One region of the Colwellia sp. BRX8-9 genome, then DNA from elsewhere that is predicted to be linked to it. Evidence: predicted binding sites of a transcription regulator. Region 1 holds the regulator's gene; the other holds the start of a gene.
What was found. Region 1 encodes FNR, which switches genes on or off when oxygen is low (the NO sensors DNR and NnrR bind a similar motif). Its sites were predicted from a motif close to TTGATCTAGATCAA; they were not measured.
Positions count from the first base shown of each region.

Region 2: a site for FNR is predicted at 2,099-2,112, ahead of H4J70_RS05725 (CbbQ/NirQ/NorQ/GpvN family protein). Genes of this name have one in related genera too.

Region 1 is NZ_JACGVN010000015.1:38,826-43,382, reverse strand. It holds gene ttcA (tRNA 2-thiocytidine(32) synthetase TtcA) at 1-585, opposite strand, end outside; gene uspE (universal stress protein UspE) at 696-1,622, opposite strand; gene fnr (fumarate/nitrate reduction transcriptional regulator Fnr) at 1,772-2,491, opposite strand; gene H4J70_RS13385 (sulfite exporter TauE/SafE family protein) at 2,530-3,207, opposite strand; gene ccoS (cbb3-type cytochrome oxidase assembly protein CcoS) at 3,213-3,425, opposite strand; gene H4J70_RS13375 (heavy metal translocating P-type ATPase) at 3,455-4,557, opposite strand, start outside.
Region 2 is NZ_JACGVN010000005.1:86,376-90,932, forward strand. It holds gene H4J70_RS05715 (lipopolysaccharide assembly protein LapB) at 1-427, opposite strand, end outside; gene H4J70_RS05720 (hypothetical protein) at 819-2,075, shown strand; gene H4J70_RS05725 (CbbQ/NirQ/NorQ/GpvN family protein) at 2,191-3,006, shown strand; gene H4J70_RS05730 (cytochrome c oxidase subunit 3 family protein) at 2,999-3,616, shown strand; gene H4J70_RS21000 (cytochrome C oxidase subunit IV family protein) at 3,635-3,889, shown strand; gene H4J70_RS05740 (hypothetical protein) at 3,972-4,352, shown strand; gene H4J70_RS05745 (cytochrome c) at 4,488-4,557, shown strand, end outside.

The DNA of each region.
Region 1 (4,557 bases):
AAAAGCTAACGGTCTAATGACGACATGCTCACCATTATCAGAGACCAATTTTGCTGGCATTGATTTTAATTTACCGCCATAAAACATATTTAGCATCAGTGTTTCAACCATGTCATCACGATGATGGCCTAGTGCAATTTTAGTTGCGCCTATTTCTGCCGCGACCTTGTATAAAATAGCTCTGCGTAAACGAGAGCATAAACTGCAGGTGGTCTTCCCCTCAGGTATTTTATCTTTAACAATAGAGTAGGTATCTTCTTGCGCAATTTTATATTCAACACCTAAAGCTTCTAAGTATTCGGGAAGGATATGCTCAGGAAAACCAGGTTGTTTTTGATCAAGATTAACGGCAACGATATCAAAATGAATGGGCGCTGATTCTTTTAACAACATTAAAATAGCCAGAAGGGCGTAACTGTCCTTGCCACCCGATAAGCACACCATTATTTTATCGCCATCTTCTATCATATTATATTGCGCGATAGCTTGGCCAACATGTCGTCTTAAGCGCTTCTCAAGTTTACTCAGCTGTATTTTTTGGCTGGGTGTTAAAGATGTTATTGGTGTCGCTGATTGAGCGCTCATAGTGTTTCCTAGAGATATTTGAAATAAAAAGTATGAATTTTACCGCGCGTAGTATAGCAAAAAGCCAAGGAAATCCTCGGCTTTTTAATGGATATTTACATATTTCAATATTAAGCTAATGGCGAGAGGTAACCATCAGGTTTTATCGCTAAGACATCACAGTTAAGGCGGTCAATGACATGCTCTGCAGTATTACCAATAAGTGCCGCTGAAATCCCCGTTCGACCAATAGTACCTAACACAACTAATTCAGCATCAACGTGCTTAGAAATACTTTGAATAACATCTTCAGGTAAACCTTCTTTAACATGGGTATTTTTAAGCGGAATATTAAAGCTATTAGCATGGTCTTTCATCGCACTTTTGTGATGATTAAACATAGTGTCGTTATATTCAGAGGCGTTAAACTCTGGAATTTCAATGGCAATATTTACTGGCGTACCTGGATAAGAATTCACTAAATGAACATTGGCTTTAATCAGTGAAGAAAACACTATTGATTCTTGGGTTAACTTATTATTAAGCGCTTTGTGCTCATCATCATCGCTACCGATATTGAGTGCGGTAAGTAAATTACCATTGCTTGGCCAGCTATGGTCTTTAACCAGTAATACTGGGCAGGGACATTTCCTTAAGATATGCCAATCTGTTGGCGTAAAAATAACCGACTTTAGCTTGTCATGTTGATGGGTGCCTTTGATGACAATATCGAAGTTTTCAGCCAGTACTTTTTTTATGATCTTTTCAAATGGGCGATTATGCCAAATAATACAGGTATCTATGGTTATGTCTTGGTGATCAGTTTCTGAAATCTTTTCGTCTAACCATAGTTTACGATCATTAATAACCGATTGACGCATTGCTTCTCGCTCTTCGCCAGAAAGCATGGTGGTCATTTCATAAGATAAATCATAAATGGTTAAAAATGCAGTGATCTGTCCGCCACTATGTCGTGCTAATTCAATCGCACGTTTCAACGCTTTTTGATTTTCAGTGGTTGGATCAATAACGGCTAATATTTTTTTATACTTATCCATAATATTTACTCCCTAGTTATTAAATAATATTAATAATAGACCATAATTAATAGATATTATTTGCTTTAAATCATAATATTTCAATAAAAAAAATGCTTAACATCTTTAATGTTAAGCATTTATCTATAATTATTTAAAAAAGCGATAAACTACAGTGAAGCACACTCGTTAAGTTTATCCATATTAAGTATTGTGATGAGTTTTCCATCAACTGTGATTAATTCATTTTTTTGAAAACGATTTAATAATCTACTGATGGTTTCAACCGTTAAACCAATATAATTACCAATGTCACTTCGCGTCATCGTTAGGCGAAAATCTGTTAGTGACATACCCCGTGCATGATAGCGACTGGCTAAGGTTGAAATAAAAGTTGCTAAGCGTTGTTCAGCATTTTTGCGGTTAAGTAGCGTTAACATTTCTTGATCTGCGCGGATTTCTGAACTCATCATGCGAAGAATTTGTTTTTTCAACTTAGGCATCGTATTCGATAATGAATCTAAAGTATTGTAAGGTATCTCACAGACCATAGATGTTTCTAAGGCTTTTGCAAAACTAGGATGCTCTGACTCAGCAATAGCATCAAAACCTAATAAATCACCCGCTAAATGAAAACCGGTAATTTGTTCTTCACCTTGTTCATTAACCGTAAATGTTTTGAATGTTCCAGAGCGAATAGCGTATAAAGCTTGCATTTTGTCGCCATCTTGGAAAATTTGTTCGCCTTTATGGATAGGGCGTTTACGGTCAATAATGCTGTCTAGTGTATCGAGCTCTTTATCATTTAAAGAGAAAGGTAAACACAGCTCGCTGATACTACAGTTTTGACAATGAATATGTTGAGATGTAGAACATGGCTTTTTATACATATTAACCTAAATGAGTTATCCCTAATTTATCGATCATATTAAAACAATTGCTGATATGCAAACATTAAACTGTATATTCCGTATGAAATTATCATTAGCGCCATTATTTTCTTGAATTTCGTGTTTGTTACCAACGACTTTATACCAAAAGAGCCAAGTGAAAGACTTAACAAGGCTGGTAAAGTACCTAAACCAAAACTAGTCATAATTAGGGCGCCACTGAGGGCACTTCCACTGGCTAAGGACCAAGTTAATGTCGAGTAGACTAAACCACAAGGTAACCATCCCCAGACTGCTCCTAATGCTAGCGCTTGTTTAGCATTATTAATGGGAATAAACCTTTTACTTAACGGGGATAGATAACGCCAAAGGAACTTACCCATTTTTTCAACTTTTGATAGCCACATTAACCATTGGCCTAAATACAAGCCTAATAAAATTAAAAATACCGCTGCAAATAACCGTAAAAAACCTAATGGAACGCCAATATTCTTTATTGCAATAGAACTACTAAATCCAACGATTGCCCCAATTAAGCTATAAGAAAAAATTCGGCCAACATTATATGCACCGACCAGCTTAAATTTATCGCTGCCTTTTTGTTGCGGTGATATAGCAGATGTTAACATCGTTGTTATACCACCGCACATACCGATACAATGTCCCGAACCTAACAAGCCGATGATGAATGCCGATAAATAATCTATACTCAACATGGCTGTTATTTACTACCCGTATCATTTTTAGCTGTATTTTCGCTATGGGTTTCAGTGGACTTTTTGGTGGTAGTGTTTTCATCTTCATCAAACAAGATACTCATACCTTGTTTCTCTAAATCATCAAATTGTTCAGTTTTTACTGCCCAAAAAAATAAATAAATGGCGATAGAGGTTAGGATTATCGCTATGGGGATCAAAATATAAATAATGCTCATGGTCTTTATGCTCTATTATAAGTTTGCGTTTACTTTTTTAATAAACGTAACGAGTTAGTGATAACCAATATCGAACTTGCAGACATACCTATAACCGCCATATAGGGGGTAATGTAGCCTGAGACGGCAAGGGGCAATACGATAGCATTATAACCGAATGCCCAAAAATAATTTTGCCAAATAATGCGACGAGTTTTATTGGCGACCTGTCTTAATGTTGTTATCGACTTTAAACGATTATTGAGTAAGATAACATCGGCACCGCTTTTAGCTATATCGGTGCCACTCCCCATAGCAATCGAGACATGGGCTGCGCCGAATACTGGCGTATCATTGACACCATCGCCGACCATAGCAACGGTTGAGTTTTTAGGCTGATTTTTTATTATCGCCATCTTATTAGCCGCAGTCAAAGTACTATGTATCTCGTCTAAATGTAGCAATGCCTGAACTTTTTCACAGCCAGCAGGGTTATCACCCGATAGCATGATGGTATAAATATTACATTTCTTTAAGTCATCTAACAGCGTTTGGGCATCATTGCGAATTTCATCGCTTAAATAAAAAGCAGCGACTAATTGGTTGTCTGCTACTAATAGGCAAGAAGCCGTCGCAAATTCTGCCAACATACTTGATTCGCTAAGCAACCAATTAGGTTTGCCGATTTGAAAGTATTGACCGTTCACTTTCCCTTGAATACCAGCACCAGATTTAATTTCAACGGCTTGAGTATGGTAGGAGTAATCACGAAATGCTTTAAACGGTTTGGCTAAAGGGTGCTCAGAATAAGACTCGAGCGCTGCTGCTATAGCTAAAACCTGCTGCTTGCTATAGTTAAGCTTTTCATTATTAAAGCGCTTTATTTCATTAATAGAAAAATCACCAGAAGTTAAGGTACCTGTTTTATCAAAGGCAATAGTGGTTAATTTCGGTAATGTTTCCATAACATGTGCAGATTTTATCATGATACCTTCGCGGTTTAAGCGTGTGGTCGCACAGGTTAACGCTGTGGGGGTTGCCAGTGACAAGGCGCAAGGGCAGGTAGCAACGAGTACCGATAAGGTGATCCAAAAAGCTTCTTCAGGTAAATGCTGTTGCCAATAAAATGCAGTACCTATAGCGGTTAGTAAAA
Region 2 (4,557 bases), on a different contig from region 1:
ACACATTACGATATGAGAAATACAACCCCAAAAGCTTAGCATAAGCAGTTGTTAAAATGGCCAAACTCATACAGTTACCTTTATTAAGACGCATTACGGTAGTGGCATTATATGTTTCACCATAATAGGTAAAATTGGCCATGTTCTCGTTAAGTATCTGATAGAGTGCTTGGTGAGGTTCATAGCCCGTAGCTACTTTTTTCTCAAAATCTATTTTTACTTTTTTCTGTTGGTCTTGCGTTAGGTAAAACAGCTCTTGCTCATTTAATGGCGCTATTTTTGTTTGTTCAAATAAATTGTAATTAATAGGAATATTGATGTGTTGTTTAATATCAGATTTTGAGCCATCTATAGATGTAGTTGAACAGGCTGAAAAACAAAAGATAATATCAAAAGTAAAATTATTTTTATGCGATGCATTTGTCATCCTTAACATTCGGGTATATTTATCTCGTCTTGCCACGGGATAACTTAACTACGAAGAGCTCTGTACTTAAATTAACAGAATAATAACTTATAATAAAGTGCTGTTGAAAACTAATCATTACACGTCACTTTTATCGTTCCGTTTAACTACACGCTATGCTTTATCGATGCTAATTATAAGTTGGGCGGTGTAGATGCATAAAGATTAAAGTTGGCTAGCGTTTTTTTTCGCAGATTAAATCAACAAAACACTCCTCATTTGCTATAATCGATATACTTAATTGCAATACCTAATAAAAACGTGGATTTTTCACGCTTTTTTTATATTATTTCTAATCTATGCTTAACCGTATTATTAGTGATAATTCCTTATACGGAGTTTATATAGTTTCATGAGAAAGTTGTTATCTTCACCTGTTAATATGCCCTTGTCTGATGCTGAAAATCAGGTTTATCAAAATGCCCTTAAATATGTCACGCCATTGAGCCTAAATTTAATGGCGGTTAAAGTGACACATCGTCCAGATGATTTTCTGGGCTGGTGTGGCGAGTTGGCCCGACTATGTCGTGAAGAACTTAATAAGGATCTTTTAGAAGATGAGCAACTTTTACCGCTTAAGAAGCTACAAGATATTCTTGAAGCTGGCTTTACGCTTAGTCAGTTTAAAATGGCTAGAATTGCTCCTTGGCCAATATTTGCCAGTTTTATTGAACAACAAAGCACGATTCATGCTTTAGATGAACGTTTACGTTTATTGAATTATCTTGACGAAATTCGCCAACAACCTTTAGCAGACTTAATTGTTGAAGACCGTTTAGCTTTTTCTGGTAAGCACACAACTCAGCATGACTACAGCATTTATAATTTTGATGTTGAATGGTTTGCGGGCACTAAAGGTGCAAAAGTTTTTCATACCTTGCTTGAGCAGTCGCCAGAAAAGTTTGATGCAGCATTAGCGCACATTCCTTTAACTGGAGAAGTAAGTCATGCAAACTACCAAAGTTTTGTTAACGACTTCCAACAAATTTTTAAAGAATATACGCAAACAAAAGCCCAAGGCGAAAAAGCGCCTTTAGCGGTAGCTACACGTCTATTAGCGATGCGCAGACCGGATCAATTTATTGCATTAAATAACAATAAAATTGATATTCTTTGCCAAGGCTTATCGATTGCTAAACTAAAAAACACAGATTTTTCATCTTACTGGCATGACATGATTGGTACTATGCGTACTTTTGCATGGTGGCATCAAGCACAACCAGAGATAGCTGAAGCAAACAGTGATGCAAATGAGGGCGAAGAAAGCGCTCAAGATGAAGCTACTGGCAACAAAGAGAATCGTGAACTTATTCTTTGGAAAAATCGTGCGGTATTAATTGATTTGTTTTTATTTGCTGATGCTGACTTAGCACCAAATTCAAACTACATTAAGTTACGTGAAAAAATGCTTAATAAAGCGAAGTCGAAGTCAAAGGCGACGCCTAAAAAACGTAGTAAAGAGTCAGCTGAAATATTAGTGGACAAAGCGCTTACCTCAGAAGATCTTCCAGCGTACTTGCAGGGTAAACGTGACTCAATTATTATTCAGGTTAAAAATGGTAAAAGTGTTGAACAAGCTATCGGTTTAATGCGCGCAATTTTTGGCTAATTAATCGCTATTTTCATGCTCAATTGATCGGAATCAACTAAGGTCCATTCAAATTTGCAGCTAACTCATTTAGGGCGTATTTTAACGTTAAGTTAAATTACGCCTTTGAGTTTTTATGAACACCGTTAATCTTAAACCTTCGACCAAAACTGACGATTCTTTATATTATAAAGAACAAAAGAATGAAGTCTCCTTATTTGAATATGCCTATCACCATCAATTACCCGTATTAATTAAAGGGCCAACAGGTTGTGGTAAAACGCGTTTCATTGCCCATATGGCAGAAAAACTCAATAAACCCCTTTATACTGTTTCTTGTCACGATGACTTAACCGCTGCTGATTTAGTAGGTCGCCATTTAATTGGTCCCAACGGCACCTATTGGCAAGATGGTCCGTTAACAAAGGCTGTTCGTGAAGGCGGCATTTGTTATTTAGATGAAGTCGTTGAAGCACGCAAAGACACAACCGTTGTATTGCATCCATTAGCTGATGACCGTCGCGTATTACCCCTTGAACGCACCGGTGAGTTAATAGAAGCCGCCCCCGGTTTTATGCTGGTTGTTTCTTATAATCCCGGATACCAAAATCTATTGAAAGGTATGAAGCCAAGTACACGTCAGCGTTTTGTGGCACTGCGCTTTGAATACCCTACTGCGGAATTAGAACAAGAAATTTTAATTAAAGAAGCAGGGGTTGATCCCCATTTAGCTTTTAAATTAGTTGAACTTGCCCAAGCTTTACGTCGTTTAGAAAAAAACGATCTCGATGAAGTTGCTTCAACACGTTTGTTAATCTATGCAGCGAAAATGGTTTCAAGTGGTATGAATCCTATCGAAGTTTGTCGTTGTTGTTTAGCCGAACCATTATCAGATGATATTGATACGGTTAATGCTTTAATGGATGTTGCTAGAATTTACTTTGATGAGTAACAGCGTTATTACTTCAAAAACTTTAGAACTTCGCGAGGTTAAAGTAGCTGACAATATGGTTAATAAAAGACTGCCGGGTGATTTAGCCATGTGGTTTTTTATTCTTGCTGAACTTACTGTCTTTGCTATATTTTTTATTGGCTTTGCTATTACTGAGCAATTACATAGTGATATGTTCATTGCGAGTAAAGCTAAGCTTCACCCGATTGCGGGTTTAATTAATACGATTGCCTTAATCACCAGCAGCTTATTTGTTGCTTTATCTGTTCGAGCTATTCATCTTCATCAAGTTAAACAATCAATTAACTTACTCGTCATTTCACAAGTTATTGCCTGTATTTATTTAGCAGTAAAAATTTGGGAATATCAGTTTCTCTTCAATATAGGCATTGATATAGAGACAAATACTTTTTTTACTTTGTATTTTCTTATTACCTTCTTCCATTTTATGCATGTACTTTTAGGTATGGTTATTCTGCTTATTATTGGCGTAAATGCTAAGAAAGGTGCTTATCAAGAGGACGTCTCTGGCTTTGAATCGGGTGCAAGTTATTGGCATATGGTTGATATGTTATGGATTATTTTGTTTCCACTTATCTATGTTATTTAAAGAGGCGGTAATGACACTATGATCACTTTGAAACAAACAATTATAAGTTGGCTACTTTTAATTATATTGACCTTTAGTTCAGTTTATATCGGACAGGTTATAAAATCCCCAGAGTACTTAATTGCTTTTGTATTATTAATTGTTTTCCTTAAAGGGCAGCAAATTACCGATGTTTTCATGGAACTTCGCACAGCGCCTAAAATGTGGCGGATATTATTACTTGGCTATGTATTTATAATTCCTGCTGTTATTTGTGTAATTTATCTTTTGTAGTGATGTTTAAGGCGTTGGGCGGTCTATTCAGATTAATCATTGACCTAAACAATAGTGTTACTTTTAGTTAAGAGAGGTTTATATGAAAAATTCAGTTGAGCAGTCATCGAACCAACACCATTCAGCCAAAGATGGCCGAGATGCTATTATTTATCAATCGTTATTTTTGATGAATTTATTACTTATACCTGGCCTGTCTTTTTTAATTTTAATATGGTTATTTATTAAAAAAAAGCACCAGAAAGGCTGGCAATGTATTCATCTATACCGCTCCATTCAATTGTCTATTTTAGCCGGCTTTTTTATTATCGTAATTCCGCTTGTTGTCTTACTAACAACTGATGCTTTTGAAGTGTCTTTAATGGTGATGATCATTTACTTTGTTACTATGCATGCCGCTTTTGTTTTGCTGGGAATGCTAAATGTTTCTAGGGCAATGGCGAAAAAACTTCCACTTTTTTGATATAACGCATACTTACCTTTTTTTTAGTCACAAATTATTACACATTCTTTAAAACTTGATAGAAATCAAGTCTCCTTATTTAAGAGCGGTTTATTATCCTCAAGCTTTATTATCGTTTTTACTAAGGAAAACACCATGTCAGAGCGTTTTACTAAAGGCATGGCTCGGAATATTTATTATGGAGGAAGCGTATTCTTCTTCTTAA